2 regions of the Massilia sp. 01N410 genome follow, and region 1 is predicted to be linked to the other one. Evidence: predicted binding sites of a transcription regulator. Region 1 holds the regulator's gene; the other holds the start of a gene.

The links. The regulator HrcA, encoded in region 1, represses chaperone genes, less so after heat shock. The targets are predictions, from matches to a motif close to TTAGCACTCNNNNNNNNNGAGTGCTAA.
Region 2: the regulator HrcA is predicted to act here: its motif matches at 5,965-5,991, upstream of groES (co-chaperone GroES).

Annotation. Positions count from the first base shown of each region.
Region 1 is NZ_JBFTRV010000008.1:86,839-101,280, reverse strand. Features, by position in the region: gene AC1DOP_RS13170 (peptidylprolyl isomerase) at 1-188, shown strand, start outside; gene pdxA (4-hydroxythreonine-4-phosphate dehydrogenase PdxA) at 192-1,235, shown strand; gene rsmA (16S rRNA (adenine(1518)-N(6)/adenine(1519)-N(6))-dimethyltransferase RsmA) at 1,243-2,031, shown strand; gene AC1DOP_RS13155 (DUF6851 domain-containing protein) at 2,026-2,838, opposite strand; gene AC1DOP_RS13150 (hypothetical protein) at 3,087-3,281, shown strand; gene AC1DOP_RS13145 (hypothetical protein) at 3,505-4,200, opposite strand; gene AC1DOP_RS13140 (hypothetical protein) at 4,223-4,831, opposite strand; gene AC1DOP_RS13135 (HAD family hydrolase) at 5,027-5,740, shown strand; gene hrcA (heat-inducible transcriptional repressor HrcA) at 5,801-6,814, shown strand; gene AC1DOP_RS13125 (alpha/beta fold hydrolase) at 6,897-7,763, shown strand; gene fur (ferric iron uptake transcriptional regulator) at 7,832-8,263, opposite strand; gene AC1DOP_RS13115 (outer membrane protein assembly factor BamE) at 8,354-8,971, shown strand; gene dapB (4-hydroxy-tetrahydrodipicolinate reductase) at 8,977-9,789, shown strand; gene AC1DOP_RS13105 (barstar family protein) at 9,941-10,267, shown strand; gene leuS (leucine--tRNA ligase) at 10,343-13,000, shown strand; gene AC1DOP_RS13095 (LPS-assembly lipoprotein LptE) at 13,004-13,528, shown strand; gene holA (DNA polymerase III subunit delta) at 13,541-14,442, shown strand, end outside.
Region 2 is NZ_JBFTRV010000018.1:22,198-36,639, forward strand. Features, by position in the region: gene AC1DOP_RS21075 (hypothetical protein) at 1-53, shown strand, start outside; gene AC1DOP_RS21080 (branched-chain amino acid ABC transporter substrate-binding protein) at 197-1,339, shown strand; gene AC1DOP_RS21085 (c-type cytochrome) at 1,409-1,717, opposite strand; gene AC1DOP_RS21090 (TIGR04438 family Trp-rich protein) at 1,891-2,115, shown strand; gene AC1DOP_RS21095 (LysR family transcriptional regulator) at 2,390-3,283, shown strand; gene lgt (prolipoprotein diacylglyceryl transferase) at 3,286-4,101, shown strand; gene AC1DOP_RS21105 (hypothetical protein) at 4,245-4,451, shown strand; gene AC1DOP_RS21110 (EVE domain-containing protein) at 4,458-4,922, opposite strand; RNA gene ssrS (6S RNA) at 4,994-5,174, opposite strand; gene AC1DOP_RS21120 (cell division protein ZapA) at 5,219-5,530, opposite strand; gene AC1DOP_RS21125 (hypothetical protein) at 5,527-5,778, opposite strand; gene groES (co-chaperone GroES) at 6,066-6,356, shown strand; gene groL (chaperonin GroEL) at 6,396-8,042, shown strand; gene AC1DOP_RS21140 (hypothetical protein) at 8,135-8,557, shown strand; gene AC1DOP_RS21145 (hypothetical protein) at 8,764-9,204, shown strand; gene AC1DOP_RS21150 (AraC family transcriptional regulator) at 9,390-10,181, opposite strand; gene AC1DOP_RS21155 (MFS transporter) at 10,257-11,474, shown strand; gene AC1DOP_RS21160 (hypothetical protein) at 11,464-11,682, opposite strand; gene AC1DOP_RS21165 (FadR/GntR family transcriptional regulator) at 11,766-12,518, opposite strand; gene garD (galactarate dehydratase) at 12,619-14,187, shown strand; gene AC1DOP_RS21175 (porin) at 14,296-14,442, shown strand, end outside.

The sequences.
Region 1 (14,442 bases):
CGGTCAAGACCCCGTTCGGCATGCACATCGTGCAGGTCGTCGAGCGCAAGACCGAAGACACCTCGAAGGACAAGGAACGCGCCACGGCGCGCCAGGTGCTCACCGAGCGCAAGCGCCAGGAAGCGATGGAAGACTGGGCGCGCCAGGTGCGCGACCGCGCCTACGTCGAGTTCCGCGAGGAGCAGTAAGCCATGGCGATCCCGGGCGCACGTCCCACGCTGGCCGTCACCGTCGGCGAGCCGGCCGGGATCGGTCCGGAAATCGCGATCCGCGCCGCCTGGGCCCTGCGCGAGCAGGCCAGGTGCGTGCTGGTCGGCGATGCCGCCTTCCTCTCGCTGACCGCCAGCCTGATCGACCCGGACATCCGCCTGTCGGCGCTGTCGACGATGGCGCTGCGCCATAGCGGGCTGCCGCATTTCGGCCCGGGCACGATTCCCGTCATCGACGTGCCGCTCGAGGCCCACGTGGTGCCGGGCCAGCTCGACGCCGCCAACGGCCGCGCGGTGCTGGCCACGCTCGACCTGGCGATCGAAGGCTGCAAGGCGGGCTGGTTCGACGCCATCGTCACCGCGCCGCTGCAGAAGAGCACCATCAACGATGCCGGCATCGTCTTCTCCGGCCATACCGAATACCTGGCCGAGAAGACCGGCACGCCGCGGGTCGTCATGATGCTGGCGGGCTCGCCCGGACGGGACCAGCCCTACCTGCGGGTGGCGCTGGCCACCACCCACCTTCCCCTGAAAGACGTGCCGGCCGCGATCACGCGCGAGACGCTGGACCAGGTGCTGGACATCCTGCACGCCGACCTGCGCGGCAAGTTCGGGCTCAAAGCGCCGCGCATCCTGGTCACCGGCCTGAATCCGCACGCCGGCGAGAATGGCTACCTGGGCCGCGAAGAAATCGACGTCATCGAACCGGCCCTGGCCGCGGCGCGCGGGCGCGGGATCGACGCGCGCGGCCCGTATCCGGCCGATACCCTGTTCCAGCCGAAGTACCTTCAGGACGCCGACGCCGTGTTGGCGATGTACCACGACCAGGGCCTGCCCGTGCTCAAGCACGCCACTTTCGGGCGCGGCGTGAACATCACGCTGGGCCTGCCCCTGATCCGCACCTCGGTCGACCACGGCACGGCCCTCGACCTGGCCGCGCAAGGCCTCGGCCTGGCCGATTGCGGCAGCATGGAGGAGGCGATCCGCATCGCCCTGTCCATGGTCCGCGCCCGAGCAACAACTTAAGAATCCCATGAAACACGTAGCCCGCAAGCGCTTCGGCCAGAACTTCCTGACCGATGCCCACGTCCTCCACGACATCATCGATTCGATCGGTCCGCGCAAAGGCGACACCATGGTCGAAATCGGCCCCGGCCTGGCGGCGATGACTTCGCTGCTGCTCAAGGAACTCGACCACATGCACGTGGTCGAACTGGACCGCGACCTGGTGACGCGCCTGGAGAAGGCCTATCCGCGCGAGCGCCTGACCGTCCATTCGGGCGACGCCCTGAAGTTCGATTTCGGCTCGATTCCGGTGCCGGAAGGGAAGAAGCTGCGCGTGGTCGGCAACCTGCCGTACAACATCTCGAGCCCGCTGCTGTTCCACCTGGCCGACTTCGCCCACCTGGTCGAGGACCAGCACTTCATGCTGCAGAAGGAAGTCGTCGAGCGCATGGTGGCCGAGCCCGGCACCAAGGCCTACAGCCGCCTGTCGGTGATGCTGCAGTGGCGCTACGACATGTCGATGCTGTTCGTGGTGCCGCCCACCGCCTTCGATCCGCCGCCGCGGGTGGATTCGGCGATCGTGCGCATGGTGCCGACGCGCCGCCAGTTGCCGGCCGATGCCGCCACCCTGGAAGCGGTGGTGGCCAAGGCCTTCTCGCAGCGCCGCAAGGTCATCCGTAATTGTGTGGCCGGCATGTTCACCGAGCAGCAGCTGGTCGAGGCCGGCATCGATCCGGGCGCGCGTCCGGAAGCGGTGGGGCTGGAGCAGTACGTGGCGCTGGCCAACCTGCTCAAGCCGGTGTCACCGGCTTCATAATCTTCCTTCCCAATGGCGGCGCGCATCGTCGAATGCGCGCGCGCCCACCTGCCTGCCCAGTTCCTGCCCGGCCGAGCCGGCGCCGACATGCGTGTCGGCCCGCGTCCGGCCCCGCATCCCGCTCCGCATCTCGTTCTCGAAGCGCCTGATCACTTCGTTCGCCGCCGCGCCGGCGCTGCCGTGGATTGCGGCCGGCCCGGCCGTCTCCCGCTCTTGCGCGTCGCCCCAGCCGGCGATGCTGGCGTCGGCCAGGGCATTGGCGAGCGCGAAGAACAGGCGCACGTCCTGGTCGTCGTCCTGGCCCTCGCGTTCGGACAGCCGGTGCGCCGCCAGGCACCAGCGGCCGGGCGCCGGTTCGGCAGGCGTCGCCGTGGCGGCCGGGGTGCCGGCGCGGTGACAGAAGTCGAGCATGCTGACGGCCTGGATGCGGCCGATGCCGGCCGGGCTCAGCTGTCCGCCGGGCGCCGCCCGATCCAGTTCCAGGCCGGCCATCCAGGCGTCGAACATGGCTTGCTGGCCCGGGAAGCGCTTGCCGAGCGCGAACCAGGCCGCATGGCTCATGGCGCAGGCCTTGCTGGCGGCGCTGCGTTCGGCGCAGGGTAGCCGCACCCTTACCCCGTGCGCGGTCTGGCGGGCGGCGCCGTCGTAGGCGGCCCAGGCGTTGTACATGCAGGTGTGCAGGATCGCCAGCGAGCGCGCCGCTGCCGGCGGGCCGGGCTGCGCCGCGCGGATCGCCTGCAGGGCCAGCCGGTTCCAGCCGGCCACGGTGCCGGCCATGCCGGCCGCCGCACCCGGATCGAGTTTCAAGAAGTTTTCCCGCCTCATGTCGCCTCCGCATTTGTGCCGCCGTCGAGTATGGCGAGCACAGGCGCGCAGGCTGTTGAGCGTTCTCAGGCGTAAAAGGCAGCCGGCGCAACGCATAGCCCCGGTTTTTGGGCGTCCATCCCGCGTTTTTTGCAGTTCGTCGCAGTCCGCTGGAAGGAGGGGGCGCGGACGCCTACAGTGACACCATCGAAAGACAAAACGCAACGCACTTCACCCGAAGGAGAACCGAAATGAACGTCATGAAAAACATGGAAGCGATCTTCCTGGCAGCCGTCGTCCTGGCCGGTGTCACCAGCGCAGCCAGCGCCGCCAGCGCCAATGCGCACGAACGCTACAACGCCCAGGTGTCGATCGAAGGCAAGCAGATGGCAGTGGTGACGGTGACGGCGAAGCGCTTGAGCGCAGCAGAGAAAGCAGCCATCTAATTGCTTCCTGCAAGAGACTGCTTCCTGAAAGAGACAGCCCGGAAAAAGGCGAAAAAAAAGCCCGCTTTTGAGGGCGGGCTTAAATCCAATTCTTTTCTGAGGAGAGTTGGAGGAGACAGGAAGCAGTATGCTGCGTTACAGCATATTCGTCCAATTTTCGTTTGGAATATTTGATATTCGCAACGAAAATATCTCCTCCGCAACCACCTCCTCCTGGCGTCGATCAGCTGTTCTTGACGCAGGTGACAGCCACGTCCTTGACGCCGCCGTTCTTTTCCTGGGCATCCAGCATCACGCCGGTGCCGTTGCTGGACACGGTGCAGGTGTAGCCGGTCGGCTGGGTCAGTACCGTGATACCGAAGCTCGTGCCATAAGGCACTGCGCTCAACGCGAACGGAACCGACGCGTCGGTGCTGCTGCCGGCGATGGTGACGGTGCTGTTGCTGCCGTTGGTCAGGGTCACGCTCACGTCGGCGGAGGGCAGGCCGGTGATGGTGCCGCTCAGCGAGTACGACAGGATGGAGCAGTTGTAGAACACCTCGATCGCCGGCGTGCGTGCCGATTCGAGCGAGGCGCTCTGGCCCGCCGTCCCATACTCGCGCGGGATGCCGCCGCTGATGCAGTTCTGGTGCGCCGGCTGCGAGCCGCCGCCGAGCGCGGCGGTGCCGCCTTTCGGCACCACGTTGTAGTAGGTACCGTAGTCGAGACCGTTCGCGAAATACAGGACCTGGGTGTCGCCGGCCTTGGCGGGCACCGGAACGGCCAGTTCCTGGCCGTTGGTGGTCAGGATCAGACCCGGATACTGGACGTTGGAGACCGTCACCTTGACCGGGTAGGTCTCCTTGCCGCCGCCGCCGCAGGACGCCAGGACCACGGATGAAGCCAGGATCAGGGCCGGGCGCACGAGGTGGAACTTCATACTTTACTCTCCAGTTTCCAGATTATTGGGTCTTGGGACCGCAGGTGACCACAGGCGTGGTGCCCGGGCCGGTGGCGGTCATGGTGCCGGTGCCGCCGCTGATCGTGCAGGTCTGCGTATCCGGCTGGTTCAGGATGGTCACGCCGTACGCGCCGTCTTCCGGAATGTCGCCGATGGGCACCGGTTGGCTTGCATCGGCCGCCGTCACCACTTTGCGGTTGGAACCGTTGACGAGTTCCAGGCCGGTGCCGGTCAGGCCGGTCACCGTGACCGACAGGGTATGGGTCTTGATCGTGCAGAACACCGTCGGCACCGTGGTGTAGACCGTATAGTAGTTGGCGCGCGCCTTGTTGTTGCTGAAGGTGCAAGCGCTGACGTTCGACGGCAGGGACTTGTACGAGATGTTGAACTCGTCGTCGGTCGACAGGTATTTCTTGAACTGGACGGTGCTAGCGCCGGCCGGAACCGCGATCTCGTCGCCGTTGCTCTGGTTGACCAGTACCAGGCCTTCCTTGGTCACGCCGCCGGCGATGGTTACGGTCAGGGGCAGGTCACCGCTGCCGCCGCCGCAGGCGGACAGGCCAAGCGCGCATGCCAGCGCAGCGCCGGCATACAGGATCGAACTCTTCATAGAATCTCCGTTGGACGGGATGGCGCACGGCAGGACCGGCGGCACCGCTGAGTAGAATATTGCCCGACATTTTAGAGCATTTGCCAAGCCGCAGCCTCATTTGCCTTTGTATCACGGTGTAACGACATCTGCATGCCGTTGATTTTCAAGGCCGGCCTCGCTATCCTTGACCCGCCCTCCCTCCGACCCCCGAGCATGACGACGACCCCACGCGCCTGGCCCAAGGCCCTCCTTTTTGACCTGGACGACACGCTGTGGCCGATCGCCCCGGTGATCCTGCAAGCCGAAGAGATCCTGTTCGCCTGGCTGCGCGAGCACGCGCCGCGCGTGGCCCAGCGCTTCACCATCGACAGCCTGCGCCAGGCGCGCCTGGAACTGCTGGCGCAGAAGCCGGAGTTCCAGCTCGACCTGGGCAAGCTGCGCCGCGCCGGCCTGCTCGCCGCCTTCGAACAGGCCGGCGAGGACGCCGCCAAGGTGGAGCTGGCGATGGCCGAGTTCTTTGCCGCGCGCAATGCCGTGGTGCCTTACGACGACGTGGTGCCGGGATTGCTGCGCCTGAAGAACAAGGTGCTGCTCGGCGCGATCACGAACGGCAATGCCGACCTGCGGACCATCGGCCTGGCCCACCATTTCCGGGCGTCGGTATCGGCGCCCGCGTTCGGCGTGGCCAAGCCGGATCCGGCGATCTTCCTGGCCGGCTGCCGCGAACTGGGCGTGGCCCCGCTTGACGCCGTCTATGTGGGCGACGACGTGCTGCTCGACGTCCAGGGCGCCCAGCGCGCCGGCCTGCGCGGGGTCTGGATGAACCGCAACGGCAGCCGCAAGCATATCGAACACGGCGTCGAGCCGGACGCGATCGTGCGCGATGTCGACGAACTGCTGGACTGGCTCGAGCGCAACCATGCCTGAAGCGTGGTTGACGGCACGCATGACTGCACACGCGGCGAGCGAACAGGCATAATGTGAACCATGCAACTCGATAACCGTGCACAAACCCTGCTGAAAGCCCTGGTCGAGCGCTATATCGCCGACGGCCAGCCGGTCGGCTCGCGCGCGCTGTCGAAGATTTCCGGCCTCGACCTGTCGCCGGCCACGATCCGCAACATCATGGCCGACCTCGAGGAGATGGGCTATGTCGCCAGCCCCCACACCTCGGCCGGCCGGATCCCGACGCCGCGCGGCTACCGCATCTTCGTCGACACCCTGCTCACCGTGCGGCAGATCGACGAGAACGCCGTCGAAGCCGGCATGCGCCTGCCCGCGCACCAGCCGCAGAAGGTGATCGCCAACGCGGCCCAGATGCTGTCCTCGCTGTCGCAGTTCGCCGGCGTGGTGCAGAGCCCGCGGCGCGAATCGGCGTTCCAGCAGATCGAATTCCTGCGCCTGTCGGAAAAACGCATCCTGCTGGTGATCGTCGACCCGCGCGGCGACGTCCAGAACCGCCTGCTGCTGACCGACGTCGACTACAGCCCCTCCGAGCTGACGCAATCGGCCAACTACCTGAACCAGAATTTCGCCGGCCTGTCCTTCGACCAGGTGCGTGCGCGCCTGACCGGAGAATTGCGCAAGCTGAGCGACGACATGGCGCGCCTGATGCAGTCCGCGGTGGATGCGGGCAGCGAAGCCCTGCAGGAAACCGACGACATGATCATTTCGGGCGAGCGCAACCTGCTGTCGGTGGCCGACCTCTCGTCGAATATGAGCTCGCTGCGCCAGATGTTCGAGATGTTCGAGCAGAAGACCGGCCTGATGCAGCTGCTGGACGTCTCCAGCAAGGCCGGTGGCGTGCAGATCTTCATCGGCGGCGAATCCAAGCTGGTGCCGATGGACGAGATGAGCGTGGTCACCGCGCCCTACGAGGTGAATGGCAAGATCGTCGGCACCCTCGGCGTGATCGGCCCGACCCGCATGGCCTATGAGCGGGTGATCCCGATCGTCGATATCACGGCCAAGCTCCTCTCGAACGCGCTCAGCCACTCCTGAGGTTTCTTACAGTTTCGGCAGGAACCCCCGGCGGATATAGTCGGTTCATTGCGCCGCGCGCGCCATCCGCCAAGGAATTGCCGTGAACCGATTCAGACGTCCCCTTATTCTCGCCGCCATCGTGCTGGTGTGCGGCGCCGTCGCACGCACCGGCGCCTCCGCGCCGGAGGAGCGCATCGCCGTGGGCGCCTGGCAGGTGCAGGCGGCGGAGCAGGGCAGCGGACGCTATACCGTCATCTTCGAATCCGGCTTCGGCACCGGCCTGGATACCTGGCGCAAGGTGGCGCCGGAGCTGTCGAAGTCGGCGCACGTCATGAGCTATTCGCGCGCCGGCCATGGCAGCTCCGACCCGCGCCCCGAACCGCGCAGCATCCTCCAAAGCAGCCGGGAGCTCGACCAGCTGGTGGCCGCGGCGGGGCTGAAGCCGCCCTTCATCCTGGTCGGCCATTCCTACGGCGGCTTGCTGGCGCGCGCCTTCGCGCTGCGTCATCCCGGCCAGGTGGCCGGCCTGGTGCTGGTCGACCCGGCCGACGAACGCTTCAATCCGGGCCTGCGCAGGCTCGATGCAAGGCGCGCGGCGGACGACGACCGGCAGTTCGACGCCCTCGTGCCGGCCAGGTTCAGGGCGGAGTACGACGCGCTGAAGCCGGTCCTCGACCAGGGGGCGCTGCCGCCGCCGCTGGACGGCAAGCTGCCGGACGTGCCGGTGGTCGTCCTGACCTCGGTGCAGCAGTTCGACAAGCCGGAATTCTTCCTGCAGAGCGTGGAGGCGGTCGCCCTGAAGCGCGACCTGCACGCCGATTTCCTGCGCCAGTTCAGCGAAGGCTCCCAGGTGCTGACCCTGAAAAGCGGGCACAACATTCAGAAGGAAGAGCCGGAACTGGTGATCGCGGCGGTGAACAAGGTCATCGCCGCGGCCAGCCGGCGCGCGGCGCAGGACAAGCTGTAGGAGACGCGCAGCTTAGAACCTATCCAGTAGGCGCGTCAGGAGCGACTCCGGCCTACTGGGATAGGTTCTTAACGGTGCCGGTGCGGGCAATCCGTCTTCTGGCAGTTGCCGTAGATGGCGAGGGCGTGTTCGGCGATCTTGAAACCGCGCTCGAGGGCGATCTTCTGCTGGCGGCTTTCGATCTCTTCGTCGTAGAACTCCTCGACGTGGCCGCAGTCGAGGCAGACCAGGTGGTCGTGGTGCGAACCGGCGTTCAGCTCATAGATGGCTTTGCCGGTTTCAAAGTGATTGCGGTTCAGGAGACCGGCCTGTTCGAACTGGGTCAGCACGCGGTACACCGTCGCCAGGCCGACGTCCATGTTCTCGTTCAGCAGGGTCTTGTATACGTCTTCCGCCGTCAGGTGCCGTACCGTGCTGTTCTGGAAGATCTCCAGGATTTTGAGCCGCGGCAGTGTCGCTTTGAGGCCGCTGGCCTTCAGGTCGGTTGGGTTGTTGCTCATGTTTTGTTACTCTTAGATGGGCCGAGATAGGCGTAGTGCTTTATGATATAGCGTTTCTAGAATCTCGCTCAATCGTTTTTAAGGTTAGATATGCGCGTCATGAATGCCGTTTTCCATCGTTCCCACGCCCGGGCCGCGCTCGTGGCCGGCCTTGCCGTCACGGCGCTGACGGTCTCCGGCTGCGCATCCTGGCGTAACCAGACCAAGCCGGCAGCGCCGGTGAGCACCGCCCCGGCCGCGGTCGCCGCCGATGCCGACAAGTCCGCGGCAATCGCGAATTCGGGCGCGCAGACGACCACCGTCACCAAGCTGCAGAAATTCCTGTGGGTGTTCTCGCCGTATCGTCCGGACATCCAGCAGGGTAACTTCGTGTCCCAGGAAATGCTGACCCAGCTGAAGGTCGGGCAGACCCGCGACCAGGTCAAGTTCATCCTCGGCACCCCGTTGCTGACGGACGCCTTCCACGCCGACCGCTGGGACTATCCCTTCTACCTCGCGCGCGGCAACGGCGAGCTGACCACCAGCCGCGTCACTGTCTACTTCAAGGACAACCTGCTGGCCAAGATCGACGGCGGCAACCTGCCGAGCGAGCGTGAATACATCTCGCGCCTGATCGGCATCTCGAAGTACGAGACCAAGACCGAACAGGAATCGCTGGACGAACTGAAGCGCAAGCGCGAAGACGCGGCCAAGCGCGGCGGGGAGTAAGAGTCATGACGCAATTGAATATTGCCGTCGCCGGCGCCAGCGGCCGCATGGGCCGCATGCTGATCGAGACCATCGCGGCAGCCGACGACGCCACCCTGGCCGGTGCACTCGATCGCGCAGGCAGTCCCTTCATCGGTTCGGATGCGGGCGCCTTTTCGGGCCAGCTGACCGGCGTGACGATCCGATCAAGCCTGGAGCAAGGCCTGGCCGGCGCCCAGTACCTGATCGACTTCACTCGCCCGGAAGGCACGCTGGAGCACCTGGAATACTGCGCCGCCCACGGCATCAAGCTGATCATCGGCACCACCGGCTTCGATGAAGCCGGCAAGGCCGCGATCCGCGCCGCCGCCGAAAAGACCGCGATCGTGTTCGCGCCGAACATGAGCATCGGCGTGAACGTCACCCTGAAGCTGCTGGAAATGGCGGCGAAGAACTTCTCGCAGGGCTATGACATCGAGATCATCGAAGCCCACCACCGCCACAAGGTCGACGCCCCGTCCGGCACCGCGCTGAAGATGGGCGAGGTCATCGCCGACGCCCTCGGCCGCGACCTGCAACAGTGCGCCGTCTACGGCCGCGAAGGCGTGACCGGCGAACGCGACCCCTCGACCATCGGCTTCGCCACCGTGCGCGGCGGCGACATCGTCGGCGACCACACCGTGCTGTTCGCCGGCATCGGCGAGCGCATCGAGATCAGCCACAAATCGAGCAGCCGCGTCAGCTACGCCCAGGGCGCCCTGCGCGCCGCACGCTTCCTGGCCGACAAGCCGACCGGTCTGTACGACATGCAGGATGTGCTGGGCCTGAAAACCACCTGAGCCCGCGTTATCTGCACGCCCGCCGAACTGGACGGCTTTGTCAGCGATCTGCTGGCATACTGGCCGGGACGGCGGGCGTTTTTTATCCCGCGAACGTATAAATACCGTCATTCCCGCCTCCACGGGAACGACGATGAATCGGAGAATCCCTATGGCCACCGTCGAACTGAACGGCGCCGCAATCGTCGACACCGAAAGCTTCCACGCCGAGAGCCAGCGCGCCTTCGGCTTCCCGGACTCCTATCCGCACACCATGGATTCCTGGGTCGACTGCCTCAGCTACCTGCGCGACGAGGACGGCATGAGCAGCATCCGCCTCGGTCCGGACGAGACCCTGCACATCGTCGTGCTGCATTCCGACGCCATGCGCGAACGTGCCGAGGACGTGCTGGAGGAAATGGCCTTCTGCATCATCGGCATCAACGAGCGCTACGAGGACTACGGCGAAAAGCCGGCCCTGGAGCTCGAGCTGCGGTAGGGCGGGCTCTCCGAGCCCGCTAGGTGAATCAACCAGTATAATGTTCTGCTCACCTCCATTAGTCCGCAGAACATCATGCAAGATAAATATAGTCCAGCCGAAGTCGAACAGGCCGCCCAGGCCTACTGGAAGTCGATCGACGCCTATAAAGCGGTCGAAAATGACCCGCGTTTCCCAAAAGGCAAGTATTACGCCTGCTCGATGCTGCCTTACCCGTCCGGTAAGCTGCACATGGGTCACGTGCGCAACTATACGATCAACGACGTGATGTACCGCTACCTGCGGATGAACGGCTACAACGTGCTGATGCCGATGGGCTGGGACGCCTTCGGCATGCCGGCCGAGAACGCGGCAATGGCGAACAACGTGCCGCCGGCCGAATGGACTTATTCGAACATCGCCCACATGCGCGGCCAGATGGAGTCGATGGGCCTGGCCATCGACTGGTCGCGCGAAATGACCGCCTGCAAGCCGGACTACTACAAGTGGAACCAGTGGATGTTCCTGAAGATGCTCGAGAAGGGCATCATCTACCAGAAGACCGGCACCGTGAACTGGGACCCGGTCGACCAGACCGTGCTGGCCAACGAGCAGGTCGTCGACGGCCGCGGCTGGCGTTCGGGCGCGCTGGTCGAAAAGCGCGAGATCCCGATGTACTACGTGCGCATCACGGACTACGCCGAGGAGCTGCTGGACTACGTCGACAATAAACTGCCGGGCTGGCCGGAGCGCGTGCGCATCATGCAGGCCAACTGGATCGGCAAGTCGACCGGCGTGCGTTTCGCCTTCCCGCACGTGATCATGGACGAGCAGGGTGAGCTGATCAACGAAGGCAAGCTCTACGTCTTCACCACCCGCGCCGACACCATCATGGGCGTGACCTTCTGCGCGGTCGCCGCCGAGCACCCGCTGGCCACCCAGGCGGCCAGGGACAAGCCGGAGCTGCAGGCCTTCATCGCCGAGTGCAAGCAGGGTTCCGTGATCGAAGCCGACATGGCGACGATGGAAAAGAAGGGCATGCCAACCGGCCTGTCCGTCATGCACCCGATCACCGGCGAGCAGGTGCCGGTCTGGGTCGGCAACTATGTGCTGATGACCTACGGCGACGGCGCCGTGATGGGCGTGCCGGCGCACGACGAGCGCGACTTCGCGTTCGCCAAAAAATACGAGCTGCCGATCAAGCAGGTCGTCGCGGTGGAAGGCGAGACCTTCTCGCTGGACGGCTGGCAGGAGTGGTACGGCGATAAAGAGAAGGGCGTGCTGATCGACTCCGGCAAGTACGACGGCCTCGATTACACCGCCGCCGTGAACGCCGTGGCCGGCGACCTGGCCGAGAAGGACCTGGGCGACAAGAAGGTCACCTTCCGCCTGCGCGACTGGGGCATCTCGCGCCAGCGCTACTGGGGCACGCCGATCCCGATGATCCACTGCGAGAAGTGCGGCACGGTGCCGGTTCCGGAAAAGGACCTGCCGGTCGTGCTGCCGGAAGACTGCGTCCCGGACGGCACCGGCAACCCGCTCAAGAAGCACGAAGCCTTCCTGAAGGTCGACTGCCCGTGCTGCGGCGCGCCCGCCCGCCGCGAGACCGACACCATGGACACCTTCGTCGACTCGTGCTGGTACTACATGCGCTATACCTCGCCGGGTTCGAACGACCAGATGGTCGACCCGGCCCGCAACGATTACTGGATGCCGATGGACCAGTACATCGGCGGCATCGAGCACGCCGTGCTGCACCTGCTGTACGCGCGCTTCTGGACCAAGGTGATGCGCGACTTCGGCCTGGTGAAGTTCGACGAGCCCTTCGTCAACCTGCTCACGCAAGGCATGGTGCTGAACGAGACCTACTACCGCGAAGACGAATCCGGCAAGAAGACCTGGTTCAACCCGGCCGACGTCGACCTCGTACTCGACGACCGCGGCCGCCCGCAGGCGGCGGCATCGAAGCTGGACGGCGCACCGGTCATCATCGGCGGCACCGAGAAGATGTCGAAGTCGAAGAACAACGGCATCGACCCGCAAGCCCAGATCGAGCAGTACGGTGCCGACACCGCCCGCCTGTTCACCATGTTCGCGGCGCCGCCGGAGCAGACCCTGGAGTGGTCGGAGTCGGGCGTGGAAGGCGCGAGCCGCTTCCTGCGCCGCGTCTGGGCCTTCGCCCATGCGCAGCGTGAGCGCGTATCGGCAGCACTAAGCGCGGCGCCGGCCGGCCAGCAGCAAGGCACCCTGGACGACGACCAGAAAACACTGCGCCGCGAAGTGCACAAGATCCTGCAGCAGGCCGATTACGACTTCAAGCGCATCCAGTACAACACGGTCGTCTCGGCCTGCATGAAGATGCTGAATACCCTGGAGTCGGCCAAGCTGGCCGAGGGTACGGCGAGCGACGCCGTCATTACCGAAGGCCTGTCGATCTTCCTGCGCATGCTGAACCCGGTGGCGCCGCACATCACCCACGCGCTGTGGCAGGAACTGGGCTACGCCGGCGTGTACGGCGACATCCTGAACGTGCAGTGGCCGGAAGTCGACCCTGCCGCGCTGGAGCAGTCCGAGATCGAGCTGATGATCCAGGTGAACGGCAAGCTGCGCGGTTCCGTCAAGGTGCCGAAGGGCGCCGACAAGGCCGCCATCGAAGCCGCGGCACTGGCCTCGGAAGCGGCCCAGAAATTCGTCGAAGGTACGCCGAAGAAGGTCATCGTCGTCCCCGGCAAGTTGATCAACATCGTGGTGTAATCGATGCCGGCCTCCTATAAGAAAGTAGTGGTGCGTTCCGTCGCGGCGCTGGTAGTAGCAGCGTCGCTGGCGGCCTGCGGCTTCCAGTTGCGCGGCTCGAACGGCAGCTACACGATGCCCTTCCACAGCCTGTTCCTGACCTTCCCGGACACCTCGCCGCTCGGGACTGAGCTCAAGCGCAACCTGCGCGCGGGCGACGTCGAGATCGCCGACAAGCCGGACCAGGCGGAAGCGCAGTTCGTGGTGCTGAGCGAGAACCGCGGCAAGTCGATCCTGTCGCTGAACAGCCTGGGCCGGGTGCGCGAATACCTGCTGACCTATACGCTGACCTTCGCGGTCCGCGACAGCAAGGGCGTCGAGCTGCTGCCGGCCACCGAGATCACGCTGCGCCGGAACATGGCCTTCGACGAGACCCAGGTGCTGGCCAAGGAATCCGAGGAAGCGCTGCTGTACCGCGACATGCAGGCCGACCTGGTGCAGCAGATCATGCGCCGCCTGGCCGCGCTCCGGCCAGCGCCGGCCAAGTAAGGAAGAGAGACTATGCAGTTGCGGCCTGAGGCGCTCGACGGGCAGCTCGCCAAGGGGCTGGCGCCCCTGTACGTGATCACCAGCGACGAGCACCTGCTGGCGCTGGAAGCGGCGGACAAGATCCGCCGCGCCGCGCGTGCGCAAGGCTATTCCGAGCGCGACGTGCTCACGGTCGAGCGCAACTTCAAGTGGGGCGAGCTGCTGGCCGCCAACCAGGCGATGTCGCTGTTCGGCGACAAGAAGCTGATCGAGCTGCGCATCCCCGGCGGCAAGCCCGGCAAGGACGGCAGCGCGGCCCTGCAGAACTACGCGAAAGACCTGAACCCGGACAACCTGACCCTGATCACCCTGCCCAAGCTGGACTGGCAGACGGCGAAGGCGGCCTGGGTGGCGAACCTGCAGCAGGCCGCGGTCTACGTCGAGATCCCGAACGTGGAACGGCCCGCATTGCCGGCCTGGATCGGCATGCGTCTCTCGGCGCAGCAGCAGAGCGCAGACCGCCAGAGCCTGGACTTCATCGCCGATCGCGTCGAGGGCAACCTGCTGGCGGCGCACCAGGAAATCCAGAAGCTGGGACTGCTGTACGAGCCCGGCAAGCTGAGTTTCGAGCAAGTCCAGGACGCCGTGCTGAACGTGGCGCGCTACGACGTGTTCAAGCTGTCCGAAGCGATGCTGGCCGGCGATCCGGCGCGCCTGGTGCGCATGCTGGAAGGCCTGAAAGGCGAGGGCGAGGCGCTGCCGTTGGTGCTGTGGGCGGTGTCGGAGGAAATCCGCACGCTGCTAAAATTGAAGGCAGGGATGGCGCAGGGACGCCCGCTGGGCGCGCTGCTGAAGGAATACCGGATCTGGGGCCCGCGCGAGCGCATGATGGAACCGGCGCTGCGCCGCATCTCGCTGCCGACCCTGGAAGCGGC
Region 2 (14,442 bases), on a different contig from region 1:
TCGCCCGCGCCGTACAGCAGGAACTGGCCCACCTGAGCGCGCGCCAATCCTGAGCATTTCGCGGCTTTTCCGACCCGTCGCGGGGCAAGTGCGCACCGGCTTCGTGCGGTCTTCAGCTTTTGCTTTTCCAGTCCGGAAAATTGATGTACCTTTTCCTGGCGTATGGCGCAAATTACTGGAGAACTCGGAGACACGCATGCAGGCAAAACTGAAACTCACCCTCATCCCGGCCGCCGTCGCGCTGGCCTTCGCCGGCTCCGCCGCGGCCCAGCAGGTCGTCAAGATCGGCCACGTGGCGCCGATCTCCGGGCCCAGCGCCCACCTCGGCAAGGACAACGAAAACGCCGCGCGCATGGCGGTCGACGAACTCAATGCCAAGCCCTTCACGATCAACGGCCAGAAGGTCACGCTGCAACTGGTCTCGGAAGACGACGGCGCCGATCCCAAGCAGGGCACGGCGGTCGCGCAGAAGCTGGTCGACGCCCACGTCAACGGCGTGATCGGCCACCTGAACTCGGGCACCACGGTGCCGGCCTCGAAGATCTACAACGATGCCGGCATCGTGCAGATCTCGCCTGCCACCACCGCCCCGGCCTACACCCGCCAGCGCTTCCCCGGCGCCTTCCGCGTGGTGGCGAGCGACGCCAAGCTGGGCGGCACGCTGGCGAAGTATGCGTCGAATACGCTGAAGGTGAAGAACATCGCCGTCATCGACGACCGCACCACCTACGGCCAGGGCGTGGCCGACGAATTCGTGAAGGGCGCGAAGGCCGCCGGCATCCGCGTCTCGGGACGCGAATTCACCAACGACAAGGCAACCGACTACACCGCCATCCTCACCTCGATCAAGGCGAAGAAGCCGGACCTGGTCTTCTTCGGCGGCATGGACTCGGTGGCCGGCCCGATGCTCAAGCAGATGAAGGCGCTGGGCATCCAGGCGGTCTTCATGGGCGGCGACGGCATGTGCACCGAAGCGCTGGGCCGCCTGGCCGGCGATGGCCTGGTGGACGGCAAGGTGATCTGCGCCGAGGCCGGCGGCGTGAAGGGGCCGCAGGAAAAGGCGATGGACGACTTCCGCGCGCGCTACAAGCAGAAGTTCAACCAGGACGTGCAGTTGTACGCGCCGTATGTGTACGACTCGGTGATGGTGATGGCCACCGCGATGCAGAACGCGAAATCGGCCGATCCGGCCAAGTATCTGCCGGTACTGAAGAACATCAAGTACGAGGGCGTGACCGGCACCATCCAGTTCGATCCGAACGGCGATATCAAGGACGGGGCGCTGACGCTGTATACCTACAAGGGTGGCAAGCGCAGCAAGATCGACGTGGTGCGCTGATCTTTTGTGGCCTTGAAATGAAAAAGCGCCCCGGTTCGAGGGCGCTTCTTCGTTGCAGCGGCGTGCGGCTTATTTCTGCGCCAGCACCCACTTGACCAGGCTGCGGGCTTCGGCCTCGCTCACCTGCGGATTGGCCGGCATCGGCACCGGTCCCCAGACGCCCGAGCCACCCTTCATGACCTTTTGCACCAGCTTGTCCTCGGCGCCTTTCTGGCCCGCGTACTTCGCGGCGACATCCTTGTAGGCCGGGCCCACCAGCTTGGTGCCGATCGCGTGGCACGCCATGCAGTTCTTGGCTTTGGCCAGGTCGGCCTGCGCGAAGGCGCTGGTCGACACCAGGGCGGAGACCGCCATCAACAACATCAGGGACCGTTTCATTCCGTACTCTCCAAAGTGAAATCCTATGCAAGATTCTATCTTGTTTCCTCTGCGTAGGTGCAGTGGATACAGTCAGTAACGGCTGATACACATTTCGGTTGACGGAATGGCAGGATTTCGTTGCTTGAAGGAACTATTATTGTAAGATGGCCGCAGAAAGTAAAGGAACTCTCATGCCGCTCATCCTCCTGCTCGCCGCCCTGGTCGCCCTGCGCTTCTTCGAGGTCTGGCGCTTCGCCCAACTCTCCTGGTGGTGGATCGTCGCCCTGGCCGCGATCGCCTTCATCTGGTTCGAATTCATCGAAAAGATACTCGGCCTCGACAAGAAAAAAGCCCACAAGACCGACGAAGCCCGCCGCAAGGAAAGAGTCAAACAAGCCTTCGACAAACGCAAATAAAAATTCGGGGTCAGAGCACATTTCGCCCCAAATTCGGGGTCAGAGCACATTTTGCGGAAATTGCTTCCGGTATCGGAATGCTGGCTTGCAGCCTCCCGCTCCGCTGTCCACGCCAGCCAGCGCCAGCTCGTATTTCTTCCTGACGGAAATTGATCAAAAAAGTGCTCTGACCCCGAACTGGGGTGAAAAAGTGCTCTGACCCCGAATTTGGTTTGCTCGGCTGTGATACATTTCGCGAATAGACGAGTTGGAAATCGCGGGAAATGCATATCACATGAATCTGGAACTGCGTCAGCTGCGCTACTTCGTCACCGTCGCCGAGGAGTTGCATTTCGGGCGGGCGGCGGCGCGCCTGCATATGACACAGCCGCCGCTGTCGCAGGCGATCGCGGCGCTGGAAGAGTTGCTGGGGGCGCCGCTGTTCGTGCGTAACCGCCGCACGGTGGAGCTGGCGCCGGCCGGCAGCGCCCTGCTTCCCGAAGCGCGGCGCCTGCTGCTCGAGGCGAATGGCTTGCCGGCGCTGGCGCGGCGCGCGGCCGCCGGCGAGGCTGGCCGCCTCGCCCTGGCCTTCGTCACCTCCTGCGACTACAACGTGCTGCCGGCCTTCCTGCGCCGCTACAGCGAGCGCTATCCCGCCGTCCACCTGAACCTGATCGAAGCGACGTCCGACGTGCAGGCCGAGGAGCTGCTGCGCGGACGCGTCGACGCCGGCCTCCTGATCCCGCCGCTGCCGGATAAAGCCCTCGGCCAGCTCGATTACATGAAGGTGCTCGACGAGCCCCTGATCCTGTGCGCCCCCGCCGGCCTGGACGCGCTGCGCCGCGAAGGTCCGGTCAAGCTGCAGGACCTGCCGCGCCTGCCCCTGATCGTCTTCCCGCGCGAGATCTCGCCGGCCCTGCACGACGCCATCCTGTCCTGCTTCCGCGCGGCCGGCATCACCCCCGTGATCGGCCAGCTGGCGATCCAGATGCAGACCATCGTCAGCCTGGTGTCCGGCGGCATGGGGCTGGCACTTGTGCCACAATCCGTGTCTAACCTGATGCGGCCCGGCGTAGAATACCGTGCCCTCGCGGATCCGACCCCGCTCGTCGAGACCGGCATCGCCTGGCGCCGCGACAACCCGTCGCCGGTGCTGAAGGGCTTTCTGGAACTACTGAGGAATCACTGATTATGCTCGTCCATCCGAACCCGGACCCCGTCGCCTTCCACATCGGCCCCGTGCCGATCCACTGGTACGGGATCATGTACGTGGTCGCCTTCGCCCTCTTCATCATCCTCGGCCGCGTGCGCATCAGGACCCAGCCGCACATCCAGGCCCAGGGCTGGACCAAGGAAGACCTGGACGACATGCTGTTCTACGGGATGCTGGGCGTGGTGATCGGCGGGCGCCTGGGCGAGGTGCTGTTCTACCAGCCGGCCCACTTCCTGGCGAACCCGATCGACATCTTCAAGACCTGGCAGGGCGGCATGTCCTACCACGGCGGCTTCATCGGCGTGCTGCTGGCGATGGCGCTGTGGGCCAGGAAGCGCAAGCGCAACCTGCTCGACGTGTACGACTTCATCGCGCCGATGGTCCCGATCGGCTATGCCTGCGGACGCCTGGGCAACTTCATCAACCACGAACTGCCGGGCCGCATGGCCGATCCTTCCCTGCCCTGGGCCATGAAATGGCCGGGCATCGAGGACCACCTGGTGCATCCGTCGCCGCTGTACCAGATGCTGGTCGACGGCATCCTGGTCTTCGTCATCATGTGGATCTTCGCGCGCAAGCCGCGCCCGCGCCTGGCGGTCGGCGCCCTGTACACCCTGCTGTACGGCTGCGCGCGTTTCTTCACCGAGTACTTCCGCGTGCCGGACTGGGAAACCCACATCCTCGGCATGCCGATCACCTCGGGCCAGGTGCTGTCGGTGCCGATGATCGTGGCCGGCCTGCTGATGCTGGGCTGGGCCTACTCGGACGGTAACAAGCGCGCCGTGCACGCCTAAGAGGCGCGCTTACAAGGCGCATAGGCCTTCTCCTGCACGCGGCCAAGGCGCCGTCCGCTGGACGCGTAGGAGAGAAGCCCGGCCTGCGTTTATCGGTTAAATGGAGCACCGTTCGTCGCCACATGGGAAACTATCGTGGCCTCATGAAGCACGCCATCTCACCCAGAAAGCTGTATGCGATGCAGCGCATGTCGACCGCATTGAGGCGCGCCGCCGCCGCGCGGCCCTTCGGCGCCGCCACGGACCAGGCCTTGCGCTGGGCCGCGGTCTGGGGCATGTGCGCCGGCATCCGCACGCCGCATACCCGGGTGCGCCTGCGCCGCGAAACGCTGATCGGTACGTCGGTCTGAGCGACGTCAGCTGACGCCGGCCATGTCGAGGATCTTCTTCCACTGCCCCGGCGTCACCGGAGAAATCGACAGCCGGCTGCCCTTCTGCAGCAGCACCATGTCCTCCAGTTCCGGCACGCCGCGCAGCGCCGTCAGCGGCAGGTAGCGGCCCTGGCCGGCCGCCTGCACGTCCACCGAGATCCAGCGCGGATTCTCGCGCGTGGCCTTCGGATCGAAGTAAGGGCTGCTTGCGTCGAACTGCGAGGCATCCGGATACGGGGTACTGGCAACCCGCGCGATGCCCGCCACGCCCGGCACCGCGCAGCTGGAGTGATAGAACAGGACGCCGTCGCCGACTTCCATCTGGTCGCGCATGAAATTGCGGGCCTGGTAGTTGCGAACCCCGAACCAGGCGACTGTCTTGTCTGGCGCATTCAGGACGTCGTCGAAACTGACTTCATCGGGTTCGGATTTCATCAACCAGTAGCGCATGCGGTTCACTCCAAAAGAACGTGGACAATAAAAAAGCGGCTGCGCACATAAAGTGTCGCAACCGCTCCGATTGTAGCCCCGCCTGTGCCGTTTTTGCCGGCATCCCGAACCTGACGGCTCAAGGTGGTCACAGTCAGCTCAATTTCGGGTTCGTCAAACTAGTGACGATCACGCCCACCGAGAATGTTCCGCAACCTATGCGATTGAATGGTTCAAGGAATATATGGCAAATCTCGAACACCGCAGGGTAGCCGCCAGTTTACTACGATGAACCGGCATGTCAAACGAATTTGATCTCAGAACAGGTTTTCCTGCGGCGCCAGGGCCTGATCCAGCACCGAGTTCATCGCTTCCAGTTTCTGCTTGACCTCCAGCATGGACTGGTCGCCGAGCGGGCCTTGCGGCGATTTCACGGACAGGAATTCTGCAGCCACCGACAGCGCGGCCATGACGGCGATGCGGTCGGTTCCCTTGACCTTGCCCGAGTCGCGCAGGGCGCACATCTTGCTGTCGAGGTAGTGGACCGCTTCGCGCAGGGTCTGCTGTTCGCCTTCCCGGCAAGCCAGGCGGTAGGATTGGCCCATGATGAGCACATCGAGCTGGATCATTGCGCGGCCTCCTCGTCGTCAGAGTTGGCGGAGGCGTCCTCGTCGACGGACACCTCGGCGGGTTCGAGTTGGGCGAGCATCGCTTCGACGCGTTGCTGGGCCTGCAGCAGCCGGTTCTTGAAATCGACGTTCTCCGCGCTCAGCAGGGCGTTGGCCTGGCGCAGCAAATAGTTCTCGCTGCGCAGCGATTGGGCCAGCTGGGCGAGGCGGTCGATTTTATCGGACAGTTCTTGGAATTCGGAAATCATCCATAACTATAGGATCGGGATCGATTTTTCGTCAACAGATGCCGTGCCGTGCGCGGGTTTCAAGAAATGAATGGTAGGCTTCTGCGCTTTCCTACCCCGCGCGGGTCGATCCGCTTGCGGAACATCAAAAAAGACTGGCAAATCCCCAACATCACCGCTTGAAATGGGAAATTATCGTCCCTATAATTAGCACTCGTTAGTGAAGAGTGCTAACAACTCTTTGCACCGCAGCCGATACCGGGGCGGTTATCAAACGAACAGTCAATCAACAATCAAAGGAGTTTTGCATGAACCTTCGCCCATTGCACGATCGCGTGATCGTGAAGCGTCTCGACCAGGAAACCAAAACTGCGTCCGGCCTGATCATCCCCGATGCAGCGGCCGAAAAACCGGACCAGGGTGAGATTCTCGCCGTGGGCAACGGCAAAGTGCAAGAAAACGGCAACGTCCGTCCGCTGGAAGTGAAAGTCGGCGACCGCGTGCTGTTCGGCAAGTACTCGGGCCAGACCGTCAAGGTCAACGGCGAGGAACTGCTGGTCATGCGCGAAGAAGACATCATGGCCGTCGTGGCCCAGTAATCAGTCCAAACACTTTCCTGAATACGGAGAATTAATAAAATGGCAGCTAAAGACGTAATTTTCGGCGATGTGGCACGCGCCAAGATGGTCGAGGGTGTGAACATCCTGGCCAACGCAGTCAAAGTCACCCTGGGCCCGAAAGGCCGCAACGTGGTGCTGGACCGTTCGTTCGGCGCCCCGACCGTCACCAAGGACGGCGTCTCGGTCGCGAAAGAGATCGAGCTGAAAGACAAGCTCATGAACATGGGCGCGCAGATGGTCAAGGAAGTCGCTTCGAAGACCAGCGACAACGCCGGTGACGGCACCACCACCGCGACCGTGCTGGCGCAAGCCATCGTGCGCGAAGGCATGAAGTTCGTTGCCGCCGGCATGAACCCGATGGACCTGAAGCGCGGCATCGACAAGGCCGTCGCAGCGACCGTCGAAGAACTGAAGAAGATCGCCAAGCCGACCACCACCTCGAAAGAGATCGCCCAAGTCGGCACCATCTCGGCCAACTCGGATTCGTCGGTTGGCGAGCGCATCGCTGAAGCGATGGAAAAAGTCGGCAAGGAAGGCGTCATCACCGTCGAAGACGGCAAGTCGCTGAACGACGAGCTGGACATCGTCGAAGGTATGCAATTCGACCGCGGCTACCTGTCGCCGTACTTCATCAACAACCCGGACAAGCAGGTTGCCGTTCACGAGAACCCGTTCGTCCTGCTGTGCGACAAGAAGATCTCGAACATCCGTGACCTGCTGCCGGTGCTGGAGCAAGTTGCCAAAGCTGGCCGTCCGCTGGTCATCGTCGCCGAAGACATCGAAGGCGAAGCCCTGGCGACCCTGGTGGTCAACAACATCCGTGGCATCCTGAAGACCGTCGCCGTCAAGGCCCCGGGCTTTGGCGACCGCCGCAAGGCCATGCTGGAAGACATCGCCATCCTGACCGGTGGCCAGGTCATCGCCGAAGAAGTCGGCCTGACCCTGGAAAAGGTCACCCTGGCTGAACTGGGCCAGGCAAAGCGCATCGAAGTCGGCAAGGAAAACACCATCATCATCGATGGCGCTGGCGCCGCTGAAGCGATCGAAGCACGCGTCAAGATGGTCCGCGTCCAGATCGAAGAAGCGACCTCGGACTACGACCGCGAAAAACTGCAGGAACGCGTTGCCAAGCTGGCCGGCGGCGTTGCCGTGATCCGCGTCGGTGCCGCTACCGAAGTCGAGATGAAAGAGAAGAAAGCACGCGTGGAAGACGCGCTGCACGCTACCCGCGCTGCCGTCGAAGAAGGCATCGTCCCGGGCGGCGGCGTGGCCCTGCTGCGCGCCCGCGCTGCAATCAAGGTGCAAGGTGACAATCCGGACCAGGAAGCCGGCATCAAGATCGTCCTGCGCGCCATGGAAGAGCCGCTGCGCATGATCGTCCAGAACGCCGGTGAAGAGCCGTCGGTGGTCGTGTCGGCCGTGCTGGCCGGTACCGGCAACTACGGCTACAACGCCGCCAACGGCACCTACGGCGACATGGTCGAAATGGGCGTGCTGGACCCGGCCAAGGTCACCCGCTCGGCACTGCAGAACGCAGCGTCGATCGCTGGCCTGATGCTGACCACCGACTGCATGGTCTCCGACATCGCCGAAGACAAGCCGGCCGGTGGCATGGGCGGTATGGGTGGCATGGGTGGCATGGGCGGCATGGACGGCATGATGTAATCAAGCCGGACGGCTCCACAGCCAACCGAGTAGTAAAGTAAGGCCCGCGGGGTTTGCGCCCCGCGGGCTTTTTTCATTCCGGGAGACGAGCGATGCCATCGGTAAAACTGGACGAACTGGAAAACGCGGCCATCCTGGTCGACGACGGCGAAGGCAGTGCGAAGGCGCTGGTGGCGCGCGACACCGGCATGATCCACCTGCTGAACGACGACTACATGGACGAGGAAGCGCCAGTGCCGGGCGACTTCGACGCCGGCGACGCCTATGTGTCCGTACCCGCCGCCAGCACGCTGGGCCTGGGCCGCGAACTGATGTTCCGCTTCGCCGCCACCCACCTGGCCGGCGACCGCGACCGGGTGCGCGAGCTGTTCGAACGCGGCGACGGCTACGACAGGTTCGCCCGCCTGGTCGAGGAACGCGGCCTGCTCGATTCCTGGTATCGCTTCCGCGAAGAAGAGACCCGGGTTGCGCTGGAAGGGTGGTGCCGGCAGCATGGGCTGCAACTGGAGGGATGAGCCGGCGTGATCTGGTCCCTGCATTACCTGCGAGACTGCGGAGCGGCAGAGCTGTCGCGCGACTATGCTGCCGATTGCGACCTCCTGCTTGTGGAATTGCATCCGCGCCGAGGCCGCCTTTCCGACACTGGATGTGTTCCTGCGATAAGTTGCCCATAAGACTATGCTGGGTGTAGACTGGTCCTTGGTCCACAATGTTTTCACCCATGTCCACACGTCCTGTCCGCCTGATCGGCGCCGCCCTCCTCGCCCTGTGCGCCCTTGCCGCCTGCAAGCGCGAAGAAACGCCGCCGCCCAAGCCGGCCGTCGCCGAGACGCCCGCCGCCCCCACCCGCACGCGCGACCAGGCCGTCGCCGAACTGATGGCGCTGCCTGAGATCAAGACGTGGTCGGAGCAGATCGAGAAGAGCTCGAAAGGCAAGGTGCACGGCGCCGTGATCGAGGACGATCCGGCGCCGCGCGTCATCGAGGGCAAGGCCTATTACCAGCTCAGCTTCGTGGAAAACCGCAAGCAGGACATTCACCGCCGCGCCAGCTTCCTGGTCGAGAAGAATGGCGACGAGATCCTGGTCGAGGATGGGGAAACGGATACCTTGCAGTCGCTGTCGGAATGGCGGCGGAATATCCGGCACGTTGAACTTAAATAAGCTTGGCCCCGCCTGCGCGGTGATTAAGCCACGCGGGCGACGTAATTTGATTGAGATTGATTCAGCACAAACCGCCTGCAGGTTGATGCGCTTATCGTAATCAGCGCCGCTGGCCGCGCGGTGCCGTCGCATGCGAATGTGGCAGTGCCCACTCCTCCCCCGGCCGGCGGCTCCTGAATCGCTTCCTAACTTCCCTTCCACTCCGCCAGGTAATGCTGGGGCGTCCTGCCCAGCAATCGCCTGAACATGCTCGTGAACGCGCTCGGACTGGCATAGCCCAGCGCCCGCGCGATCGCGCCCACGCTTTCCCCGCGCGCCAGCATCTCGAAGGCATGGGCCAGGTGGACCTGCTGCACCCATTGGCGGTAATGCAGGCCCGTTTCCTTCGGGAACAGGCGGATCAAGGTGCGCGCGCTGGCGCCGGCGTCCAAAGCAAGGTCTTCCAGGCGGCGCGGGCTGCCCGGCTGCGCCATGATCTCCGTGCACAAGGCCTGCAGGCGGCGGTCGCGCGGCCAGGGGACGGCGATCGGCACCGTCTCCATCGCCGCCAGTTCGGACAGGATCAGGCGCGCCAGGTCGCCGCCGCGGCCCTCGGGCGGATAGTCGACCGGCTCCTGCGCCAGCGCCAGAATCAGTTCGCGCAGCAGCGGGCTCACTTCCAGCACCTTGCAATCCTCGACCAGGCTGCCGCCCGCCTCGGCATCGATGTACAGGGTGCGCATATTGACGTTGCTGAGCATGGTCAGCTCGTGCAGCACGCCCGGCGCGATCAGGAGGGCGCGGCGCGGCGGGATGATCCAGACGCCCAGTTCCGTGCGCACCCGCATCAGGCCGTCGCTGGCGTACAGCAGCTGCACCCAGGGGTGGCTGTGGGCTTCGATCATGTCGCCGTGGCGGGCCTCGGACGGCACCGCGGTAACCTTGCGCGGCAGCGCGATGAAACGCGGGCGATAGCGGGGAGAGGGTGTGAGTGTCACTTGGGCGACGAAAAGTGGAATATGCGTTCGGACTGTCCATATTACACTCCTAGGCTTTCCAGATCATTCATCGCCATGAGCTCCACGACTTCCACTCCTGCACCCACCAAAGCCGCGGCCTCGGGCACCGTGCTGCAGATCCTGTTCTCGGTCGCCTTCGTCCACCTGCTGAACGACTGCGTGCAGGCCGCGCTGCCGGCCATCTATCCGCTGCTGAAGCAGGAATTCGCGCTCAGCTTCGCCCAGGTGGGTCTGATCACCCTGACCTTCCAGTGCACCGCCTCGCTGCTGCAGCCCTGGATCGGCCTGTACACCGACAAGCGCCCGATACCCTTCCTGCTGCCGGTGGGGATGTGCATGACCCTCATCGGCGTGGGCCTGCTGTCGGTGGCGGGCAGCTTCGGCATGCTGCTGGTGGGCGCCGGCCTGATCGGCGTCGGTTCCTCGACTTTCCATCCGGAAGCCTCGCGGGTAGCGCGCCTGGCCTCGGGCGGACGCTTCGGCTTCGCCCAGTCGCTGTTCCAGGTCGGCGGCAACCTCGGCTCGGCCCTCGGCCCGCTGCTGGCAGCCGCGATCCTGATGGGCAGCGGCCACGGCAAGTTCGCCTGGTGCGCGGTCCTGATCGTGCTGGCGGTGGCGGTGCTGGTGGGCGTGAGCCGCTGGTACGGCAGCCACCTCAAGAGCGCGCCGAAGAAGGCGGCCGCCCACGCGGGTCCGGCGCTGCCGCGCAAGCGCGTGATCCAGGCCCTGGCCGTGCTGGCGATGCTGGTGTTCTCGAAGTACATCTACATGGCCAGCCTGTCGAGCTACTACACGTTCTTCCTGATCGAGAAGTTCCACGTGCCGGTCGACACCGCGCAGATGTACCTGTTCCTGTTCCTGGCCTCGGTGGCGATCGGCACCTTCGCCGGCGGCCCGATCGGCGACCGCATCGGCCGCAAGCGCGTGATCTGGGTCTCGATCCTGGGTGCGGCGCCATTTACGCTGGCCCTGCCCTACGCCAGCCTCGGCTGGACCGCCGTGCTGTCGGTGGTGATCGGCCTGGTGATGTCCTCGGCCTTCTCGGCCATCGTGGTGTTCGCCCAGGAGCTGGTGCCGGGCAAGGTCGGCATGATCGCCGGGATCTTCTTCGGCCTGATGTTCGGCATCAGCGGCATCGGCGCCGCCGCGATGGGGCAGATCGCCGACGTCGCCGGCATCGAGCAGGTGTACCGGATCGCGTCCTTCCTGCCGCTGCTGGGGATCCTGGCGGCCCTGCTGCCGAATATGGAGAAGGCCCGCCCTACTCGATAACGTTGAGCTCGCTCTCGTCCTCGGTATAGCGCACCGGCGCCAGGCGATTCTTCTCGATGATCTCGCTCAAGGTCGGCTCCGTGCCGGCCGGGGCGATTTTTTCTTGAGCCAGAATGTGCTCGAGGATTTCCATGTCGCTGCAGCGGTTCGGCGCAGCGAATTGCAAGGGTTCAGGGTTATCCCGGTACCAGACGCGGTAGATTGGCATGGCAAGCTCCATGGTAAGAAGCTTGATTGTATGACAGCTCGCTTGCCGCACGATTCAGCCGTACGGCGAACTTGTCAGACATCTTACATCGACAGGGTTTCCCTACCTTGGGCCGCCTCCAGCGACTCCTGGGCCTTGCGCAGGCGCTCCCTGCTGTTGCCGATGTGCAGGCGCATCGCCGCCCGGGCGGACTCCGCATCGCCGCGCGCAATGGCGTCGACGATCTGTTCGTGCTCGCGCCCCACCTGTTCCATATAAGCCACAGGATCGGCATGGGTCAGGCGCGCCGAATTGATGCGCGCCCGCGGGATGATGTTGGCGCCCAGGTGCTGCAGGATGGCGCGGAAGTATTCGTTGCCGGACGCCTGGGCGATCGCCAGGTGGAAGCGCTGGTCCAGCTCGACGGTGTCCTCGCCGCGGCGCGCGGCCTGCTGCAGGGCCGCCAGCGCCGTCCTCACCTCCGCCAGCTGGGACTCGGTGCGGCGCGCCGCCGCCAGGCCGGCCGCCTCGGTCTCCAGGCCGATCCGCAATTCCAGCAGCGCGATCACGTCGCGCACCGTCACCACGGTGGCCGGATCGATACCCATGATGGGCGGCGCCGGCGGCAGCACGAAGGTGCCGATGCCGTGGCGCGTCTCGACCAGGCCGGCCGCCTGCATGCGAGAGATTGCCTCGCGTACCACGCTGCGGCTCACGCCCTGTTCCGCCATGATTTCCGTTTCGGTCGGCAGCTTGTCGCCGGGGTTCAGCTCGCCGCTGCGGATGTGCTCGGTCAGCTGGGCCACCACGAGCTGGGCCAGATTGCGGTGTTTACGAGGTGCTGGGGAGAGCATCATGTCGATTGCTATTTTAGGAATGCCTGATTATACTGGCCCTTAACTTGTAAGACGTCAGACAACTGACGCATCACTAATCAGGCAGCACGGAGGCACTCAGATGGACGCACACACGACCGGAACGCCACGCAGCATCCGGATGCACGACAACGATAACGTCGCCATCGTCGCGAACGATGGCGGCCTGCCCGCCGGCACCGTCTTCCCCGACGGACTGGTGTTGAAGGACAAGATCCCGCAAGGACACAAGGTGGCGCTGCGCCCGATCCCGCAAGGCGACGCCATCCTTCGCTACAACGTTGCCATCGGCTACGCGCTGCGCGACATCGAGCCGGGCCAGTGGATCGAGGAATCCCTGGTCGGCATGCCGCCGGCGCGCGAGCTGGACAACCTGCCCATCGCCACCATCCGCCCCGAAGCCCTGCCCCCGCTCGAAGGCTATACCTTCGAAGGCTACCGCAACCCGGACGGCTCGGTCGGCACCCGCAACATCCTCGCCATCAGCACCACGGTGCAGTGCGTGTCCGGCGTCGTCGAGTTCGCGGTCAGGCGCATCAAGGACGAACTGCTGCCGAAGTACCCGAACGTCGACGACGTCGTCAGCCTCGACCACACCTATGGATGCGGCGTCGCCATCGAAGCGCCGGGCGCCGAGATCCCGATCCGCACCCTGCGCAATATCGCGAAGAACCCGAACTTCGGCGGCCGCGCCATGCTGGTCAGCCTGGGCTGCGAAAAGCTGCAGCCGGGGCGCCTGTTCCCGGCCGCTGGACTTTCCTCTTCCATGCCGATCAAGGACGTGAACGGCCCCGACCACGTCTGCCTGCAGGACAACGCCCACGTCGGCTTCGGCTCCATGATCGAAAACATCATGGACACCGCCGAGCGCCACCTGATGGAGCTGAATGCGCGCCGCCGCGAGACCTGTCCGGCTTCCGATCTGGTGGTCGGCGTGCAGTGCGGCGGCAGCGACGCCTTCTCGGGGGTGACCGCGAATCCGGCGGTGGGCTTCGCCAGCGACCTGCTGGTGCGCGCCGGCGCCGCCGTGATGTTCTCGGAAGTGACGGAAGTCCGCGACGGCATCGACCAGCTGACCGCGCGCGCCATCGACGAAGCCACGGCCCAGGCCATGATCCGCGAGATGGCCTGGTACGACGAATACCTGAAGCGCGGCGGCGTCGACCGCAGCGCCAACACCACGCCGGGGAATAAAAAGGGCGGCCTCGCCAACATCGTCGAGAAGGCGATGGGCTCGATCATCAAGTCCGGCACGGCGCCCATCACCGGCGTGCTGTCGCCGGGCCAGAAGCTGGAGCAGAAGGGCCTGATCTATGCCGCCACCCCGGCCAGCGATTTCATCTGCGGCACGCTGCAGCTGGCCGCCGGCATGAACGTCCACGTGTTCACCACCGGCCGCGGCACGCCCTACGGCCTGGCGGCGGTTCCGGTGGTGAAGGTCGCCACCCGCGACGACCTGGCGCGGCGCTGGCACGACCTCATGGACATCAACGCCGGCCGCATCGCCACCGGCGAAGCGACGATCCCGGATGTCGGCTGGGAGCTGTTCCACTTCATCCTCGACGTCGCCAGCGGACGCAAGAAAACCTGGGCCGAGCACTGGCGCCTGCATAACGCGCTGGCGCTGTTCAATCCGGCCCCTGTGACGTAAGCACCAGTAAGCCCCGTTTTCACCCAAGCAGCGACTGCGACCGGCTTGTCAAAAGCCGGCGCGGCCGGCGCACGCCCCTACCCATAACAACAGACAGGAGACAGCAGCATGAAGAAAGCAGCAGCACTGATCGTCAGCCTCGCCGCCGGCGCGGCAGCACAGGCCCAGACCCAGGTGCAGATCTACGGCATCGTGGACGCCGCCATCGTCGGCGAGCACGGCGGCGTCGCCAGCCCGTCCACCAAGCTCACCAGC